DNA from 2 places in the Microbacterium sp. NPDC057659 genome. Region 2 is predicted to be linked to the other one. Evidence: riboswitches for the same ligand, from Rfam matches in the RefSeq annotation. Region 2 holds a riboswitch; the other holds the start of a gene.
What was found. A riboswitch is a leader RNA that binds a small molecule or an ion and turns the genes downstream of it on or off. The one in region 2 is predicted to bind thiamine pyrophosphate.
Positions count from the first base shown of each region.

Region 1: it holds a riboswitch for thiamine pyrophosphate, as region 2 does, so the genes downstream of both, thiM (hydroxyethylthiazole kinase) here and ACFVAE_RS13070 (ECF transporter S component) in region 2, are expected to answer to the same signal.

Region 1 covers NZ_JBHVHU010000004.1:221,670-231,844, forward strand. The annotation lists gene ACFVAE_RS17535 (gluconokinase) at 1-656, opposite strand, end outside; gene ACFVAE_RS17540 (GntP family permease) at 750-2,168, shown strand; gene pheS (phenylalanine--tRNA ligase subunit alpha) at 2,203-3,252, shown strand; gene pheT (phenylalanine--tRNA ligase subunit beta) at 3,252-5,756, shown strand; TPP riboswitch at 5,826-5,919, shown strand; gene thiM (hydroxyethylthiazole kinase) at 5,911-6,762, shown strand; gene ACFVAE_RS17560 (bifunctional hydroxymethylpyrimidine kinase/phosphomethylpyrimidine kinase) at 6,759-8,909, shown strand; gene argC (N-acetyl-gamma-glutamyl-phosphate reductase) at 9,194-10,175, shown strand, end outside.
Region 2 covers NZ_JBHVHU010000002.1:957,740-967,914, forward strand. The annotation lists gene ACFVAE_RS13055 (ABC transporter ATP-binding protein) at 1-792, shown strand, start outside; gene ACFVAE_RS13060 (ABC transporter ATP-binding protein) at 789-3,041, shown strand; gene ACFVAE_RS13065 (D-alanyl-D-alanine carboxypeptidase family protein) at 3,108-5,570, opposite strand; TPP riboswitch at 5,633-5,742, shown strand; gene ACFVAE_RS13070 (ECF transporter S component) at 5,736-6,383, shown strand; gene ACFVAE_RS13075 (ABC transporter ATP-binding protein) at 6,386-7,840, shown strand; gene ACFVAE_RS13080 (energy-coupling factor transporter transmembrane component T family protein) at 7,837-8,625, shown strand; gene ACFVAE_RS13085 (hypothetical protein) at 8,660-9,250, shown strand; gene ACFVAE_RS13090 (hypothetical protein) at 9,286-9,891, shown strand; gene ACFVAE_RS13095 (copper resistance protein CopC) at 10,015-10,175, shown strand, end outside.

The DNA.
Region 1 (10,175 bases), on a different contig from region 2:
TCCACTCCCACCTCCGCGAGCAGCTCGTCGTCGAGGTCGCAGGTGTGGCGATTCAGGATGCCGGCCCATGCCATCGTCGACGTGGCGGCGCCCTCGACGCCGGCCAGGCGGGCGTAGACGTATTCGCCGAGCGAGAGGAACTTCGCCGTGCGGGCGAACACGTCGGGGAAATCGTCCTGCAGCCACAGCAGCCGCGGCGGGTGATAGCTGGTGTGCAGGCGCGCGCCGATGCGCTGGTGCACGGCCGTCTCGTCCAGTCGTGCGCGCAGCTGCGCCAGGTAGGGCGCCGACCGCGAGTCCGCGTACGTGAAGCAGGGCGTCAGCGCGCTGCCGTCGGCGTCGACGCACACCAGCGACGAGGCGAACGTGTCCATCACGACGGCGCGGATGCGGCCCGGCGCGATGCCCTCGGTGACCTGCCCGATCAGGTCGGCCACCTCGCCGGTGACCTGATCGGCGTCGATTTCGACGGTCCCGTCCGCAGCCTCGGTGAACAGGTGATCGGCCTTGGCCATGCGCTTCTTCACCGGCCGCGCGTAGGCGTCGTACAGGCAGCAACGGGTCGAGCCCGAGCCGATGTCGATGGCGAGGACGAACGGGTCTGGAGCATCCTCGATCGTGATGCTGCGGGTCGTCGGAACGTCGTCGTGCGCCATCTGCTCACCCCTCTCGCGGCCGATCCTATCCGTCCGCTAGCGTGTGCGGTACGGCACGGGTCGGGGCCGACCCGCCGCAGTGAGGAGTTCGTCATGCACGTTTCCTTGAGTTCCGGATCAGCCCTGCTCGGCGGGCTCCTTCCGCTCGCCGATCCGATCAAGCCCTCTGCGGGCACGACGCAGCTGATCATCGCGGCGGTCATCTCGATCGTCGTGATCGTGGTGCTGATCGTCTGGGTCAAGATGCATCCGTTCTTCGCCCTGATGCTCGGTGCGGCGGTCATGGCGATCACCGCGAACATGGGCTTCGAGCACGCCTTCACATCGTTCTCCGCGGGACTGGGCGCGACGGTGGGCGGTGTGGGCGTGCTGATCGCGCTCGGCGCGGTGATCGGCAGATTCCTCACCGAGTCCGGCGGTGCTGATGAGATCGTCGACACCATCCTCGCCAAGACGCCGTTGAAGAGGCTGCCCTGGGCCATGGCGTTCGCCGCCTTCATCATCGGCATCCCGCTCTTCTTCGAGGTCGGAGTCGTGCTGCTGATCCCGATCGTCATGCTGGTCGCCAAGCGCGCGAAGCTGCCCGTGATCCTGGTCGGCATCCCGGCGCTCGCCGGCCTGTCCGCACTGCACGGACTGGTGCCTCCGCACCCCGGCCCGCTGATCGCCATCGACGCGCTGGGTGCGAACCTCGGACTGACCCTCGCCTTCGGACTGATCGTCGCGGTCCCGACCGTGATCATCGCCGGCCCCGTGCTCGCGAAGCCGATGGCGAAGTGGGTGCCCATCCAGGCGACCAGCCAACTGCTCACCGCAGTGGACGACCGGAACGAGGACGAGCGCAGACGTCCGTCGTTCGGCGTCGCGCTGTCGGTCGTGCTGCTGCCCGTGGTGCTGATGCTGCTCATGACCGTCGTCGAGGCGACGGGAGCGGATGGGTCGCTGTTCGGGCAGATCCTGGTCTGGATCGGCACCCCGCTGCAGGCGCTGCTGATCACGTCCCTGTACGCGATGATCGTGCTCGGCACCGCGCTCGGCCGCACGATGGGCGAGGTGTCGAAGGAGACCGGCGCGGCCTTCGCCCCGATCGCCTCGATCCTGCTCATCGTGGGCGCCGGCGGCGGTTTCAAGCAGACCCTGGTCGACTCGGGCGTCGGCCAGGTGATCGGCAGCGGCATCGCGGGCTCCGGCATCCCGCTGCTGCTGGCCGGCTGGCTGGTCGCCGTCGTCATCCGCCTGGCCACCGGCTCGGCGACCGTCGCGACCATCACCGCGGCCGGCATCATGGCCCCGCTGGTCGGCGACCTCAGCGCCACGCACGTCGCGCTGATGGTGCTCGCGATCGGCGCGGGGTCGGTGTTCCTCTCGCATGTGAACGATGCCGGGTTCTGGCTGGTCAAGGAGTACTTCGGAATGACCGTCGGACAGACCTTCCGCACCTGGAGTCTGATGGAGTGCGCAGTCTCGGTGGTGGGCCTCGCGGGCGTGCTGGTACTGGGTCTGATCGTGTGAGGGGTCCGCAGACGCGCCGGTAGACTCGGTTCTCGTGTCAGAGTCTCCCGAAACACCCCAGATCACCCCGGAGGCGGTGGAGTCCGCCGTCGACGCCGCGCTTGCGGCGATCGCCGCGGCATCCGATACCGCAGAGCTGAAGGCCGCGCGTTCCGCGCACGTCGCCGAGGGGTCGCCCCTCGCCGTGCTGAACGCGTCGATGCGTCAGGTCGCGCCCGAGCACAAGGCGACCTTCGGAAAGCTCGTCGGCCAGGGCCGAGGGCGTGTCTCGCAGGCGCTCGCCGCGAAGGAGGCCGAGCTCGCCGAGGCCGAGACCGCCGCGCGGCTCGAGGCCGAGCGCGTCGACATCACGGCCGTCTCCTCGCACGCCCGCGTGGGAGCCCGGCATCCGATCTCCCTCATGCAGGAGCAGATCAGCGACATCTTCGTCGGCATGGGCTGGGAGATCGCGGAGGGCCCGGAGCTGGAGCACGAGTGGTTCAACTTCGACGCGCTGAACTTCGACGAAGACCACCCGGCGCGCCAGGAGCAGGACACCTTCTACGTCGACCCGACCTCCCGCCACCTGGTGATGCGCACGCACACCAGCCCGGTGCAGGTGCGGTCGATGCTCGACCGTGAGCTGCCCATCTACGTGCTGTGCCCCGGACGGGTGTATCGCACCGACGAGTTCGATGCGACGCACCTGCCGGTGTTCACGCAGTTCGAGGGCCTCGTGATCGACAAGGGCATCACGATGGCGCACCTGAAGGGAACCCTCGACCACGTCGCGAAGCAGATGTTCGGCGCCGAGGCGAAGACCCGGTTCCGCACCAACTACTTCCCGTTCACCGAGCCGTCCGCGGAGCTCGACCTGTGGCACCCCACCTTCAAGGGCGGCGCGCGCTGGATCGAGTGGGGCGGATGCGGCATGGTCAACCCCAACGTGCTGCGCGCGGCGGGCATCGACCCTGAGGTGTACAGCGGATTCGCGTTCGGCATGGGCGTCGAGCGCGCGGTGATGTTCCGCAGCGATGTGAAGGACATGCGAGACATGGCCGAGGGCGATGTCCGCTTCAGCGAGCAGTTCGGGATGGTGGTGTGATGCGCGTTCCGATCTCATGGCTGCGCGAGTACGTCGACGTGGCAGCGGATGCCACGCCTGAGGACGTTCTGGCGTCCTTCGTGTCCGTCGGGTTCGAAGAGGAGGACATCCATCGCTTCGAGATCTCCGGCCCGGTCGTCGTCGGACAGGTGCTGTCGGCCGAGCCCGAGCCGCAGTCGAACGGCAAGACCATCAACTGGTGCCAGGTCGACGTCGGCGAGGCGAACGGCGGCGTCCGCGGCATCGTCTGTGGCGCGCACAACTTCGTCGTCGGCGACAAGGTCGTCGTGACTCTGCCCGGCGCCGTGCTGCCCGGCCCGTTCCCGATCGCCGCGCGCAAGACCTACGGTCATGTGTCCGACGGCATGATCGCCTCGGCGCGTGAGCTGGGGCTGGGCGATGAGCACGACGGCATCATCGTGCTGTCGACGCTGGGCCTCGACCCCGAGGTCGGAACGGACGCCATCGAGCTGCTGCACCTGGACGACTTCGCCGTCGACATCAACGTGACGCCCGACCGCGGTTACGCGTTCTCGCTGCGCGGTGTCGCGCGGGAGTACTCGCACGCCACCGGCGGAGTGTTCCGTGACCCGGCCGAGCGCGACTTCGCCGAGCTGCAGCCGGGTTCCGGCTTCTCGATCTCGGTCGACGACCGGAATCCGGTCCGCGGCAACGTGGGCGCCAGGGAGTTCGTCGCCCGCGTGGTGCGGAACGTCGACCCGTCGCGTCCCACCCCGCCGTGGATGATCGCCCGGCTGGTGCTCGCCGGCATGCGCTCGCTGGGCGTCCTGATCGACATCACCAACTACGTGATGCTCGAGCTCGGCAACCCGGTGCACGGCTACGACCTGGACAAGCTGCAGGGCGGCATCGTCGTGCGCCGCGCCACCGCGGGCGAGCGGATGACGACGCTCGACGGCCAGGACCGCGCACTGCACGTCGAGGATCTGCTGATCACCGACGGCTCCGGTCCGATCGGCCTCGCCGGTGTGATGGGCGGCGGCACCACAGAGATGAGCGGCACCACCCGCAACGTGCTCATCGAGGCGGCGACCTTCGACCCGGTGACGATCGCCCGCTCCGCGCGTCGCCACAAGCTGCCCAGCGAGGCGTCGAAGCGCTTCGAGCGCGGCGTCGACCCGCTGATCCCGTTCGTCGCGGCCCGTCGAGTCGCCGACCTGATGGTCGAGCTCGCCGGCGGCGAGCTGACCGACGAGGGCGGTGCGCTGTTCACGGACGTCGAGATCGCCGGCATCGATCTGCCGCGCGGCTTCGCGCAGGGGCTGATCGGTGTCGACTACACCGACGACGAGGTCACCGGCGCGCTGGAGATGATCGGCGCCGAGGTCAGCGGCACGGATGAGGGATGGTTCGTCATCCCGCCGAGCTGGCGCCCCGATCTCACCGACAAGTGGACGCTGGTCGAGGAGGTCGCCCGCATCCACGGGCTCGACCGCATCCCGTCGGTGCTGCCCACCCCGCCCTCCGGCCGTGGCTACACGCCGCTGCAGCAGGGCCGCAAGCGCGTGGCGGATGCGGTGGCGGCGGCCGGCTTCGTGGAGACTCCGGCATTCCCGTTCACGACCGAGGCGCAGAACGACCTGCATGGATCGCCGTCGGGGGAGCACCTGCCCAGCATCCGGCTGGCGAACGCGCTCGACGGACAGGCGGCGTACCTGCGCCGTTCGCTGCTGCCGGGACTGCTGCAGACCGCGCACCGCAACATCGCGCGCGGCCTGGTGGATCTCGCGATCTTCGAGACCGGACTGGTGTTCGCGCCCGAGGAGGGCGTGACCTACGGCACCGACGTCGTGCCTCCGCTCGCGCAGCGTCCGAGTGACGAGGTCCTCGCCGAGCTGAACGCGTCGATCCCGCCGCAGCCGCGCAACATCGCAGTCCTGCTGACCGGCAACGTCACCCCTCGCCAGCCCGGGCGCTCCGCTGAGCACGCCGGCCTGGGCGACGCACTGCATGCCGTGCAGGTGATCGGCGTCGCTGCCGGCGTCGACATCGACGTCGCCCAGACCCAGCGCGCGGCGCTGCATCCCGGTCGTGCCGGTGTGCTGAGCGTGCGCGGCGAGGAGATCGGATACGTCGGCGAACTGCACCCGCAGGTCGCGGCCGACGCGGACCTGCCCGGCCGTGCCGTGGTGCTCGAGCTCGACCTGGACCGCCTGCTGACGCTGGCGGGCGAGCGCGTCGTCGTGGAGTCGCTGTCGACGTACCCCGCCGCCACGCAGGACGTGTCCCTGGTCGTGGACGCCGGTGTGCCGGCATCCGAGGTGCGCGCGGCGCTGATCGCCGGCGCCGGCGACCTGCTCGAGGCGGCGACGCTGGTGGACGACTACCGCGGCGAGGGCGTCGACGAGGCCTCGAAGAGCCTGAGCTTCGCGCTGCGCTTCCGTGCTCCCGACCGCACGCTCACGGCCGCCGAGGCCACCGAGGCGAAGCTCGCGGGCGTCGCCGTCGCGACAGAGCGCTTCGGAGCGAGCATCCGCGACTGATCGATCGATCACGAAGAGCGGCATCCGTCATCGGCGGGTGCCGCTCTTCTGCGTCCCGCTAGACTCGCGGGCAGTGACACGGGGTGCCGCATCTGCGGCTGAGAACACACCCGTCGAACCTGATCTAGTTCGTACTAGCGAAGGGATGTCGCCCATGAGCGATCCTCTGCACCCGTCCGCCGTCCTCCTCGAGGACACCGCCCGTCTGCTGGCAGAGCTGCGCGCAGCGCCGCCGCTGACGCACTGCATCACCAACAGCGTGGTGACCGGCTTCACAGCCAACGTGCTGCTCGCGGTCGGCGCGGCACCGGCGATGGTGGACATCGTCGGTGAGTCCGGGATGTTCGCCTCGGTCGCCTCCGGGCTGCTGGTGAACCTGGGCACCCCGACTCCGGAGCAGCGTGCCGCGTCACTCGAAGCGGTGGGCGGTGCGTCCGCTGCCGGCACGCCCTGGGTGCTCGATCCCGTCGCGATCGGGGTGCTCCCGATCCGCACCGATCTCGCCCGCGACCTGGTCGCTCGCCGGCCCACCGCGATCCGCGGGAACGCTTCGGAGATCCTCGCTCTGGCGGGGCTCAGCGCGGGAGGCCGCGGCGTCGACGCGACCGATACGACGGATGCCGCGGCCGAGGCCGCACGTCTCCTGGCGCGCGAGCACGGCAGCGTCGTCGCCGTGTCGGGGCCGGTGGACCTGCTCACCGACGGTGAGATCGAGGTGCGGATCGCGAACGGCACGCCCGTGCTCACCAAGGTCACCGGTGGCGGCTGCGCACTCGGCGCCATGATGGCCGCCTTCCTCGGCGCGGCTCGCGGCACCGGCATCACGGCACTGCACGCCGTGGCAGCGGCATCCGTCGTCTACGAGATCGCCGCGGAGCGCGCGGCCGCCGTGGCAGGCGGCCCTGGCAGCTTCGCCGGGGCGCTGCTCGATGCGCTCGCGGCGATCTCGCCCGCCGATCTCGACGGTGCACGCGTCGAGGTCACAGCGCTGGAGGCCGTCCGGTGAGCCTCGACCTCTCGCTCTACCTGGTCACGGACGCCGCGCTGAGCGGCTCCCGCGGCGTCGCCGCAGTCGTCGCCGAGTCCGTCGCCGGTGGCGCGCGCATCGTGCAGCTGCGCGACAAGGATGCTACGGACAGCGAGATCGTCGACCGGCTGATCGAGCTCTCGGAGGTGATCGCCGGGCGCGCGCTGCTCGTCGTGGACGACCGTCTCGACGCCGCTCTGGAGGCACGCCGCCGCGGGGCGCGCGTGGACGGGGTGCACCTCGGCCAGTCGGATGCCTCCGTGCTGGATGCCCGTGCGGCGCTGGGGCCCGACGCGATCGTGGGGCTCACCGCGAACACGCCCGCGCATTTCGATGCGGTGCGCGCGCTGCCCTTCGGCACCGTGGACTACCTGGGTGTCGGCGTGGTGCATCCGACCACCACGAAGCCGAACCATCCGCCCGCACTCGGCGTCGCCGGGTTCGCAGCCCTCGCCGCGCAGAGTCCGCTGCCCTGCGTCGCGATCGGCGGGATCGGCATGGACGACGTCGCCCCGCTGCGCGCGGCCGGCGCCGCCGGTGTCGCCGTGGTCTCCGCGATCTGCGCGGCGGAGGACCCGCGAGCGGCGACCCGCGCGTTCCTGTGCGCCTGGCACAGCGGCCGCCCGCCGCGGGTGCTGAGCATCGCGGGCAGCGATCCGTCCGGCGGAGCCGGCATCCAGGCCGACCTCAAGTCGATCGCCGCGAACGGCGGCTACGGCATGGCGGCGATCACCGCGCTGACCGCGCAGAGCACGCAGGGCGTGCGCGGCGTGCACGTCCCGCCCGCCGACTTCCTGCGCGAGCAGCTGGACGCGCTCTCCGACGACGTGGACATCGACGCGGTGAAGATCGGGATGCTGGCGAGTGCGGAGATCATCCGGACGGTGGGGGACTGGCTCGACGCGGTGCGGCCCGCCACCGTGGTGCTGGACCCGGTGATGGTCGCCACCAGCGGTGACCGGCTGCTCGACGCAGAGGCCGAGGACGCGCTCCGCGCTCTGCTGCCGCTCGCCGACGTGGTCACGCCGAACCTGCCCGAGCTGGCCGTGCTCACCGGCGAGCCGCCAACGGCGGACTGGGACGCCGCGCAGGCGCAGGCACGCAGGCTCTCGGAGCGCTACGGCGTGCTGGTGCTCGCCAAGGGCGGGCACCTCGAGTCCACCGCGGCGCCGGATGCGCTGATCGGTCCGGACGGCGCGCTCGCCGCGTTCACCGGTCCGCGGATCGACACCGAGAACACGCACGGCACCGGTTGCTCGCTCTCTTCCGCCCTGGCCACCCGCCGCGCCGCCGGCGCGGACTGGCCGACGGCGGTCGCCGAGTCGCGGGCCTGGCTGCGCGAGTCGATCGCCGCCGGCACGGAGCTCGACGTCGGCCGCGGCAACGGACCGGTGTCGCATTTCGCCGGGCTGTGGGAACGCGGCGGGATCGACACCGCGCCGACCGCGGAGCAGATCGGGCAGGAGTGGTGGCAACGGATCGCCGGTATCCGCCGCCGGATCGACGACCTGCCGTTCATCCGCGCTCTCGCCGACGGCGCCCTGCCGCAGGGCGCGTTCGTGTTCTACCTCGCTCAGGACGCCCTGTACCTGCGCGAGTACGCACGGGTGCTGGCGACCGCGGCATCACTGGCGCCCACGTCGGCCGAGCAGGCGTTCTGGGCGCAGGGCGCACAGGGCGCGATCGCCGGCGAGCTCGAACTGCATGCGTCCTGGCTGACGCCGGAGGGCATCGGCGAGGAGACGTTCGCCGCTGAGGCGGGGCCGGTCACCACCGCCTACCTCGATCACCTCCGAGCCGTCGCCTTCGGCGGCGACTACTCCGAGCTCGTCGCGGCGGTGCTGCCCTGCTACTGGCTGTACGCGGATCTGGGCGCGCGGCTCGGCACGGGCGACTTCGGCGCCTATGCGCTCGACCCCGGGCATCCGTACGCGTCCTGGCTGGCGACCTACGCCGATCCCGCGTTCGCGGAGGCGAACCGGCGAGCGATCGAGATCGTCACGGCCACGGCGGCGGATGCCTCGCCCGAGAAGCGCGCCAGGATGTATGCGGCGTTCGAACGCGCCTCGCAGCTCGAGCTGGAGTTCTTCGCCGCGCCCCTGCCGGAGGTCGCGCCGGTCATGTGACGCCCGGGATTTGCGCATGCCGCGACGAGGGCGATATCGTCGCGGCATGCCTTCGGCCGTCATCGCTCCCGCCTCGCGGTTCCTGAGCGAGCGCAGCGAGCGCCGTGCTGAGCGAGCGCAGCGAGACGAAGTGACGAAGGGCGTTCTGAGCGCTGCTCCTGTGCGCCGACGCCGCGGCGGCCGCCGACTCTAGGCGACCCCGCGCTCCTGTCCTGCGTACGGATGGGGAGAGTGCCGGTGTCGCCGCCCCGGTCCCGCTCATCTCCGACCGTTAAGGTAGATCCATGACGTTTTCCGTCGCCGTCTCCGGCGCTTCCGGCTATGCGGGCGGCGAGATCCTGCGCCTTCTCGCCGCGCATCCCGACATCGAGATCCGCACCGTCACCGCGCACTCCAACGCCGGCCAGCCGCTCGTGCAGCACCAGCCGCACCTGCGCTCGCTCGCCCACCTGACGCTGCAGGACACCACGCCCGAGATCCTCTCCGGGCACGACATCGTCTTCCTCGCGCTGCCGCACGGTCAGTCCGGCCAGTACACCGACGCGCTCGGAGACACCCCTCTCGTCGTCGACGCGGGTGCCGATCACCGGCTGACCTCGCAGGATGCCTGGGACGCATTCTACGGCGGCGGCTTCCACGAGCCGTGGACCTACGGCGTGCCCGAGCTGACCGTCGACGGGCTGAAGCAGAGGGAGCACCTGCGCGGAGCCACGCGCATCGCCGCCCCGGGCTGCAATGCGTCCACAGTGAGCCTCAGCCTGGCACCGGGCGTCGCCGCCGGCGTCATCGATCCGGGCGACATCGTCTCGGTGCTCGCGGTCGGACCCTCCGGCGCGGGCAAGAGCCTCAAGCCGCACCTGCTCGGCAGCGAACTGCTCGGCACTGCCAATCCCTACGCGGTCGGCGGCACGCACCGGCACATCCCCGAGATCCGTCAGGCGCTCGCCGCAGCAGCCGGGGTCGCCGGTGACGGCATCCGGATCTCCTTCACGCCGGTGCTCGTGCCGATGGCGCGCGGCATCCTCGCGACCTCGACCGCGCCGATCGTGCCCGGCGCGAGTGACGCCGACATCCGGGAGGCCTGGCAGCAGGCCTACGGAGAAGAGACGTTCGTGCAGGTGCTGCCCGAGGGACAGTTCCCGCGCACAGCCGACGTGCTCGGCGCAAACACGGCCCTGATCGGCCTCGCGATCGACCGTGCGGCGAACCGCGTGACCGTCGTCACCGCGGTCGACAACCTCGTCAAGGGCACCGCCGGCGCTGCCA
Region 2 (10,175 bases):
GACGCCGAGTCGAGCATGGTCCGTCCCGAGAACGGCGTGAAGGAGTTCTCGGCTCCCGGGCAGATCGTCTTCGAGAACGTCGAGTTCACCTACCCCGGAGCGGATGCCCCGGTGCTGAGCGGCATCGACTTCCACGCCGAGCCGGGTGAGACCGTCGCGATCGTCGGATCGACCGGCGCCGGCAAGACAACACTGGTCTCGCTCATCCCTCGTCTGTTCGACGTCACCGGCGGCTCGGTGCAGGTCGGCGGCGTGGACGTGCGCGAGGCCGACGTCGACGAGCTGTGGAAGGGCATCGGCCTGGTGCCGCAGCGTCCCTTCCTGTTCACCGGCACGGTCGCGTCCAACCTGCGCTACGGCCGGGAGGACGCCACGGACGAAGACCTCTGGAAGGCGCTCGAGATCGCCCAGGGCAAGGACTTCGTGTCCGAGATGCCCGAGGGCCTCGAGTCGCACATCGCCCAGGGCGGCACCAACGTGTCGGGTGGTCAGAGGCAGCGCCTGGCGATCGCTCGCGCGATCGTGCACCAGCCGCGCATCCTCGTCTTCGACGACTCGTTCTCGGCGCTCGACCTCACGACGGATGCGAGGTTGAGGCAGGCCCTCTGGAGAGAGCTGCCCGATGTGACCAAGGTCGTGGTCGCGCAGCGCGTGTCCACGATCACGGACGCGGACCGCATCGTGGTGCTCGACGGCGGCACGATGGTCGGCGTCGGCACCCACGAGGAGCTGCTGGCGTCCAACGACACCTACCGCGAGATCGTCGAGTCGCAGCTGGGGGTGGACGCATGAGCGAGCAGAACGCACCCCAGAGCGACCAGCCCCAGACGCGGCGCGAACGCGCCCTCGCCGCCCGTGCGGCCAAGAACGGAACAGCAGTGGCCGAGCCCGAACTGACCGCGGCCGAGAAGGCCGAGGAGGAGCAGGCCGAGAAGGCCCGCCAGGCCGGCGGCGGCATGTTCGACGGCCCTGCCCCGGGCAAGGCCGATCACTTCGGTCCGAGCTTCAAGCGCATGATCGGACTGCTCAAGCCGTCCGCGCTGTGGTTCGTGCTGGTCTCGTTCTTCGGCGCGGTCGGCGTCGTCCTCGCCGTGATCGCACCGAAGGTGCTCGGCGAGGCGACCAACGTCGTCTACGAGGGGTTCATCTCGAACCTGCTCGGACAGAACGGCTTCCCGAAGGGCATGAGCCAGGATCAGGTCGTGGAGGCGCTGCGCTCCGCCGACCAGGGCACCTTCGCCGACATGGTCGCCGCGATGGACAGCTTCTCCGTCGGCGACGGCGTCGACTTCGACCGGCTGCGGTACATCATCGTCGCCGTGCTGGCGATCTACGTGGCATCCGCGTTCCTGAGCTGGATCCAGGGTTATGTGATCAACGTCATCATGGTGCGCACGATGTGGCGCCTTCGTGAGGACGTCGAGGCGAAGATCAACCGCCTGCCGCTGTCGTACTTCGACAAGGTGCAGCGCGGCGAACTGATCTCGCGCGTCACCAACGACATCGACAACATCACCCAGACCATGCAGCAGTCGCTGTCGGGCGCGCTCACCTCGGTGCTCACCGTGGTCGGCGTGCTGGTGATGATGTTCTCGATCTCGTGGCAGCTGGCGCTGGTCGCGCTGGTGGCCCTGCCGCTGATGGGAGTCATCTTCGGCGTGATCGGTCCGCGCTCGCAGAAGGCCTTCGGCATCCAGTGGCGCAAGGTCGGCCGGCTCAACGCCCGCGTCGAGGAGGCCTTCTCGGGCCACGCTCTGGTGAAGGTGTTCGGCCGCGAGAAGGATGCGCTGGACAGCTTCCAGGAGGAGAACGAGGAGCTCTACCAGGCCAGCTTCAAGGCGCAGTTCCTCTCGGGCGTGATCATGCCGGCGATGCAGTTCATCGGCAGCCTCACGTACGTCGGCATCGCGGTGCTGGGTGGCCTGATGGTCGCCAACGGCAGCCTGCGACTGGGTGACGTGCAGGCGTTCATCCAGTACTCGCAGCAGTTCACTCAGCCGCTGAGCGAGCTGGGCGGCATGGCCGCCGTCGTCCAGTCCGGCACGGCTTCGGCCGAGCGGGTGTTCGAGTTCCTCGACGCCGACGAGCAGGAGCCCGATGCCGAGGACGCGCCGACCGTCACCGACGGCAAGGGCGTCATCGAGTTCGAGCACGTCGCGTTCTCGTACACACCGGACCGTCCGCTGATCACCGACCTCTCGTTCCGCGTCGAGCCGGGGCAGACCGTCGCGATCGTCGGACCGACCGGTGCGGGCAAGACCACGCTGGTGAACCTCATCATGCGGTTCTACGAGCTCAGCGGCGGCAGAATCCTGCTCGACGGCCAGGACATCGCGGAGATGACCCGCGAAGACCTGCGCGGCCGTACCGGCATGGTGCTGCAGGACCCGTGGCTGTTCGCCGGGAGCATCCTGGAGAACATCCGCTACGGTCAGGCGTCCGCCACCGACGAGGAGGTGCTCGCCGCCGCCAAGGCGACCTACGTCGACCGGTTCGTGCACGCACTCCCCGAGGGCTACGAGACGGTGCTCGACGAAGACGCGTCGAACGTGTCGGCAGGTGAGCGGCAGCTGATCACGATCGCTCGCGCGTTCGTGTCCCAGCCGTCGATCCTCATCCTCGACGAGGCGACGTCGGCGGTCGACACCCGCACCGAGCTGCTGCTCCAGCACGCGATGGCGGCGCTGCGCGAAGGACGCACGTCCTTCGTGATCGCGCACCGCCTGTCCACGATCCGCGACGCCGACCTCATCCTGGTGATGGAGCACGGCGACATCGTCGAGAAGGGCAACCACGAGGAGCTGATCGCGGCGCAGGGCGCCTACTGGCGCCTGTACCAGTCGCAGTTCGAGCAGGCCGCGTCCGACATCGACGCCGAGGACGCACTCACCGGTGCGACCCCGGTGATCGTCACCGGCGAGGCGGAGGAGGTCCCGGTTCCCGGGACCGGCGCGGCACCGGTGCTGCCCGTGACGGAGTTCGTGCACGAGGTCGGCGAGGGCGAGGACCAGCCCGCATCCGAGTCCGACGACAGGGCCTGACCCCGCACGCGAGAGCGCCCGTCCCCGAAAGGGGGCGGGCGCTCTCGCGTTGCGGCGTGCCGCAGGTCAGCCGTTCAGACCGAACAGATCCAGGGGATGAGTGAGCCGCCACCAGACCGACGGAGCATCGACCGAGCTCTTCAGCGAGACGTCCGTCTTGGCGGTGTCGATCGCGCCGGTCACGGTGAGCGAGCCGACCTTGGTGCCGGCCTTCTGCGCATCGCCCAGCTTCAGAGCCGCCTTGGCCTCGGCGGGCGATCCGTTCCACATGACGACCTTGGCGTCGGAGTCGGTGATCACATCGCTGCGCTCGCCCCAGACCGTGTCGATCGTGCCCACCACCGTGCCCTTCGGCACGGTCACGGGCTGATCCGCCAGCGTCTTCTCGACCTGGGCGTACAGCGCCCGGTTCGCTGCGACGCGCTCCTTGTTGCTGCCCTGCCCGAGCGTGACGGCGTACAGGCGCACGGTGGAGTCGCCGACCTTCACGTCCTTCGCGGTGACGAGGTTCCAGTTCTTGCCGAGGGTGCCGGTCTTGAGTCCGACGACGCCGGGGTCCTCGGCCAGCATCTTGTTGGTGTTCTTCACCACGCCGGCGCCCGGGAGGTCCACCGACTTCGTGGCGACGATCTCGGCGAACACGGGGTTGCGCATCGCGATCTGGCTCAGGTCGACCAGGTCGGCCGGGGTCGACCGGTTGCGATCGTCGCGTCCGGACGGCGAGATGATCGTGGTGTCGTCCAGCCCCTGGTCAGCCAGCCACGTGCGTGCGGCCGAGGCGAAGGCGTCCTTCGAGCCCCAGATCTCGTCCGCCAGCCGATCGATATAGTTGTTGGCAGAGCCGAGCAGGATGCCCTGGAGCATCTGGTACTCGGTGAGCGAGCCGCCCACCGGCACGTCCAGTGCCGACTGGTTCGACCGCAGGTACTGCCAGTACTCGCGCCCGTCGCTGCGGGTGAAGTCGAAGGACGGGCCCTGCTCACCGGGCTTGAGCGGCATCTTCTCGAGCACCATCATCACCGACGCGATCTTCGAGACGCTCGCGATCGGGGTCTTGTCGCGGCTGGAGACGGCGGTCGTGAAGCCCAGCACGTCGATCCCCGAGTCGCCGCCCTTGGGCCAGGTGATCGCCGCGGCCGGGGCCGGGTCGATCTTCACTGCCACCGGATCGATCGTCGGAGCGATGTTGTCGAGCGGCGCCAGCAGCGTGGCCGCACAATAGCCGCCGACGAGAGCGACCACCACTCCGACCGGGATGAGCACGCGCGGGCGCAGCCAGCCCGACTTCGTGTGCATGTCGCTGAGCAGATCGGGCTCGTCGGCCGCTGCGGTCCGCACCGCGAGCGTCGCCGGCCTGGTCCGCGCCTGCACGGCGGCGGTGTCGATCCAGGTCAGCGCGGTTGCGGGACGCGCTTCATCGGCCCACGCGACGACCGTCTCGGGCGCGGGTTCGTCATCGAGGTCGGGGTCGACGTCGAGGTCGGGCTCGTCATCGGGATCGAGCCCGAGGCCCGTCAGGTCGAAGGGAGTCGTGGGCGCGGGCTCCTCGGCGGACTCGAAGGCGCCCGCGAAGTCGGCAGGAGCCGCGTCGGCGACATCGGCGGATGCTGCGCTCGCGAGGCCCGCGAGGCCCGCGGGGGCGGCGGCCCCTGCGAAGGCCGCGGATGCGGCGGCTGCACCGGCGAGGCCCGCGGGCGCCGCACCGGCGGCATCGTTGAGGCCGGCGGCGGTCGCTGCGCCCGCGACGCCGGAGGCGGCATCCGTGGCAGGGGACACCGTGCCGGCCATGCCGGCGGATGCCGCGGCCGCGGCATCCGCGGCGGCGAAGTACGCCAGGCTCGCGGACAGCCGGTCGGCGTCGTCATCGGCGGTCGGCTGAGCAGGAGAGTCGGTGGCGATGCTGCCGAGGGCCGGTGCCGGGGTCTCGTCGTGCCACCCAGGAATCCCTGTGATGACCGGCGCGACGCGGGTCGCGTCGTCCGCGGGATCGAACGGCTCATCGGCATACGGTGCGGTGTCGGCCGGAGCGGTGTCGGCCGGTGCGGCGACAGGTGCAGCGGCAGCGGGCGCGGCAGCGCCGAGCAGGTCGTCCAGCCCGGCGGACGTACGCGCGTCGGCAGCGGACACCGGCTCCGCCGGCTGGACCGGCTGAGCGGGCGGCGCGGCTTCCGGCGTCGACGGCGTCCCGAACATGGCGCGGCTGAAGGCGTCGTCCCCGACGGGGCCGGTCTCCTCGGGCTCGTCGCCCAGCTCCGGCTCACCGAACAGCGTGCGCAGCATGTCGGTGCTCGTCGGCGGCTCTTCCTGGCCGTCCTGGCCCTGGCCCTGGCCCGGAAGGACCGGCTCGCCGCCGCCGGGCAGGTCAGCGGCCTCCCGGGTCGCCGAGCCGCGGTCGGCACCGTGCGGAGCGCCGCCGGAGCCCTGGAAGAACGCGTTCATGCCGGACGGATCGACGCCTCGGTGGGAGCCGGTCTGCGCCCGTGCCTCGCGACGCGTGCGCGGCGGCGTAGAGGGATCGTCGATGGTCACCCGCCTACGCTACCCAATGAGTCTGAGACTCACCCCTCCGCGTCCGGAGGTGACTATGATCGAGGCACAACCACGGGAGTCCGGCGTGCCGGGCTGAGAGGAAGCGACCCGCGCTTCGACCGTCGAACCTGATCCGGATCATGCCGGCGCAGGGAGGAGTTCCATATGAGTGCGTCCACATCCGTCCCGAACGAGAAGATCGTCGAGAAGGCCGCTCCGCCGCGCAACCTGCGCTGGCGCGTCGTCGACATCGTCGTCGCCGCCGTTCTCGGCGTCGCCGTCGGTCTGCTGTTCTGGGCCTGGAACATCGTCGGAGGCGCCTGGTTCGGCGCCGCGGACGCGTTGACCCCGGGTCTCGGCGGCATCGCCGTCGGCATCTGGCTGATCGGCGGCGTCATCGGCGGGCTCGTCATCCGCAAGCCCGGCGCCGCTCTGGTCGTCGAGGTGGTCGCCGCGATCATCTCGATGCTGATCGGCAACGTCTGGGGCGTCTCCACGGTGTTCTCGGGCATCGTGCAGGGTCTCGGGGCCGAGCTGATCTTCGCGCTGTTCGCCTACCGCCGGTTCGGCGTCGGCGTCGCCGCACTCGCCGGCGTCGGCGCGGCTGCGGCGGCATGGGTGTTCGAGCTGTTCTACGGCAGCTCGCCCAACATCCTGAAGTCGTTCGAGTTCAACGCCATCTACCTCGGCACCCTGGTCGTCTCGGGCGCGCTGCTGGCCGGCGTGGTGGGCTGGCTGCTCGTGCGGGCGCTGGCGTCCACCGGTGCGCTCAGCCGTTTCGCGGCCGGTCGAGAAGCGCGCCGCGAGGTCTGACCATGGCCTCGGGTCCCGCCCGGGTCGTCGCGTGCGACTGGGGCTGGCGGTACGCAGGGCGGCGCCTGCCCGCGGTCAGCGAGACGTCGTTCACGATCGAGCCGGGCGAGCGCGTGCTGCTGCTCGGCGCATCCGGCGCGGGCAAGTCCACTCTGCTCGCCGGCCTCGCCGGCCTGCTCGGCGACGCCGATGAGGGGGAGCGTACGGGCACGCTGCTCGTCGACGATGCGCTTCCGGAGGAGAGCCGCGGCCGTATCGGCCTCGTGCTGCAGGACCCGGATGCCGGTGTCGTGCTGTCCAAGGTCGGCGACGACGTCGCCTTCGGATGCGAGAACCTCGGCGTTCCCGCTTCCGAGATCCCCGGTCGTGTGTCGGAGGCGCTGGACGCGGTCGGCCTGGACGTGCCGCTGCAGCGGCCGACCAAGGCGCTGTCCGGCGGGCAGAAGCAGCGTCTGGCGCTCGCAGGCGCATTGGCGATGCGCCCCGGACTGCTGCTGCTCGATGAGCCGACCGCGAACCTCGATCCGGCCGGGGTCGCCGAGGTGCGCGAGAGCGTCGCCCGCGTCGTCGCCGAGACCGGGGCGACGCTGGTCGTCGTCGAACATCGCACCGAGGTCTGGTCCGATCTGATCACCCGTGTCATCGTGCTGGCGGCGGACGGCGGCCTGCTGGCGGACGGCCCGCCGGCCGATGTCTTCGGCAGGCACGCGCAGACGCTGGCGGATGCCGGGGTGTGGGTGCCGAACCTTCCCATCGATCTGCCCGTGCTGCCGCGCTCGGGCGGTGATCCGGTTCTGGAGGCGCACGGGCTCGCGATCGGGCGGGAGCGTCGCGCGGTCGTGCAGGCCGGTCTCGACCTTGCTTTGTCGCAGGCTTCCGCGACGGTGATCACCGGACCGAACGGTGCGGGCAAGTCCACGCTCGCGCTCACGCTGGCGGGTCTGCTGCCTGAACTCGCGGGCTCGGTCACGGTGGCCGAACGGCTGCGCGGCAGAAGCGGGCTGCGTCCGTTCCGCTGGTCCTCGCGCGAACTGCTGACCCGCATCGGCACCGTCTTCCAGGAGCCGGAGCACCAGTTCCTCGCGCAGACGCTCCGCGAGGAGCTCGCCGTCGGGCCCCGGGCCCTCGGCTGGTCGGCGGAGCGCACGACGGCCGTCGTCGACGGGCTGCTCGAGCGCCTGCACCTGGATCACCTCGCGGAGGCCAACCCGTTCACGCTCTCCGGCGGCCAGAAGCGCCGGCTGTCGGTCGCCACCGTGCTCGCCGCGACGCCCGAGGTGATCGTGCTCGACGAGCCGACGTTCGGTCAGGACCGGCGCGGGTGGATCGAGCTCGTCCTGCTCCTGCAGGAGGAGGTCGCGCGGGGCACGTCGATCGTCGCGGTCACGCACGACGACGCCGTGGCCAGACATCTGGGTGACCGGCGCATCGCGCTGGATCAGGTGGTGCCGGTATGACCGCAGTCATCGCCCCGACCGAGACCCGCGCCGCCTGGCTCGACGGCGTGAATCCCGTCACCCGCATCCTGCTCGCCCTGCTGCTGTCGATCCCGCTGTTCGCCTCGATCGACGTGGTCAGCGGACTGGTCGCGATCGCGCTGCAGCTGATCTGCATCCCGCTGACCGGTCTGCCGCTGCGCACCGTGCTGAGCAGGATGGTGCTGCTCGCAGCGATCTCTCCGATCGCCGGTCTGAGCATGCTGCTCTATGCGGAACCCGAGGGGCAGATCTACTGGAGCTTCGGCGTCGCGACGATCAGCGAGGAGTCGATCCGCCTTGCCCTGGCGGTGAGCCTGCGCGTGATCGCGCTGGGGCTGCCGACGATCCTGCTGTTCGGCCGGGCTGATCCGACCGAGGTCGCCGACGCGCTGGCCCAGGTCGCGCGCCTGCCCAGCAGGTTCGTGCTCGGGGTGCTCGCCGGCACCCGCATGCTCGGGCTCTTCCTCGACGACTGGCGCACGATGGGTCTCGCGCGCCGTGCGCGCGGCGTCGGCGACCACGGCGCGATCCGGCGCTTCTTCTCGATGGCGTTCGTGCTGCTGGTGTTCGCGGTGCGCCGCGGATCGAAGCTCGCGATGGCGATGGAGGCGCGCGGGTTCGGCTCCGACATCCCGCGCACCTGGTCGCGTCCGTCCCGGCTGCACGCGCGCGACGCGGTCGCCGTGCTCGGCGGCGTCCTGATCATGGCGGCGGCGCTCGCCGCAGCCGTCGCCGCCGGAACGTTCCGCTTCATCTGGTCGTGACGACGGTCGAGGCGTGCCAGCTAGGGTGAGCGGCATGACACGACGGGGGAGGACGCGGATGCCACGCGCGGCGGCGCTGCTCGCGGCGGCGCTGCTCGTGCTGTCCGTGACCGCGTGCAGCGGCGGCACCAGCGAGAGGTACGGCCCCGGGGACGAGTTCCCGCCCGGCGGTGTTCCCTCGGCGATCGCGTGGCCGTCGGACTGGCTCGAAGGCACCGCGGGGGAGGAGATCCCCGGCATCGGCGGCGAAGTCGTCGCGATCCGCCTGGAGTACCGCGACGGCCATTGGATGTGGCGGGTCACGAGCGCCGATCCGGCGTACGACGGACTGGACGACGGGCTCTCCGACCCGAAGCGGGGCCGCGAGGCGCTGCTCGAAGGCGACACCAGAGAGCTGATCCAGGAGCACTACGTGACCCTCACCGAACTCGAGCTGAACGGTGCCGCGCCGGGCATCCTCATGGCGGCGAGGAACTCGGGCGAGACGTGGCCGAACCCGCGGGTCATCGAGCTGCGCGTCGTCGAGGCCGGCGGCTCCCCGGTGTGGGAGGCGACGATGTACGACGCGAACACCCGCGAGATCTCGGTCATCCAGATCGATCCCGCGGCTCCCGATCGGCTGTGACCGGCCCGTCTGCCGAGCTCTGGCAGGATGGGGGTGTGCGCCCATCCAGGAGACCCGCGGTCATCCGCGGGTTCGCCGCCGCCTCGACGGCGACATTCGTCGCCCTCGCCGCGCACGTCACCGCGGGCGGCGCGATGCCCGGGCCGCTGGGTGTGCTCGCTCCCTGGCTGCTCTCGCTCATGGTCTGCGTGCTGCTCGCCGGACGGAAGCTGTCGGCACTGCGGCTGTCGATCTCGGTGATCGTCAGCCAGCTGCTGTTCCACGGCCTGTTCGTGCTCGGCATGATCACGCCGACAGGCACGCTCGGCGGGCACGTGCACGGCACCGCCCTGCAGCTGCCCGAGACGACGGGCGTCGCCGCCCAACTGGTCGCCGACGGCAGCATGTGGTTCGGGCACGTGATCGCCGCGCTGCTCACGATCCTCGCGCTGCACCGGGGCGAGCGGATGCTGCTGGGGCTTCGCGATCTGGCCGTCCAGGCCGTGCGCTGGCTGCGCAGTCGCCTGGACGACGCGACTCCCGCTGCTCGGCCCACGGTTTCGGTGCCGCGCTGCGCATCTTCGGCGGAGGAGACTCTCCCCGCCGCTCCGTTCCTCTCTCTGCTCCGCGGCCGCGCGCCGCCGCTGCATCCGGCGATCTGATCCGCGCCGGCGGCCGCCCTCGGTCAGCCGGTGATCTCCGCGCGGATGCCGCTCCGGCATCCGGCGCTCTCCGTTTGCACGTTCGGTGCCGTACGACGGCGCCCGACGAGAGGTTCCATCTTCATGTCTCCCATCCGCACCATCACGGCGGGGATCGCGGCGGCTGCGCTCGCGATCCTCGCGACCGCCGTCCCCGCATCCGCGCACGACGAACTGCTCTCCAGCGATCCGGCCTCAGGGGCCGTTCTGGCCTCCGCGCCGAAGGAGGTGACCATGACCTTCTC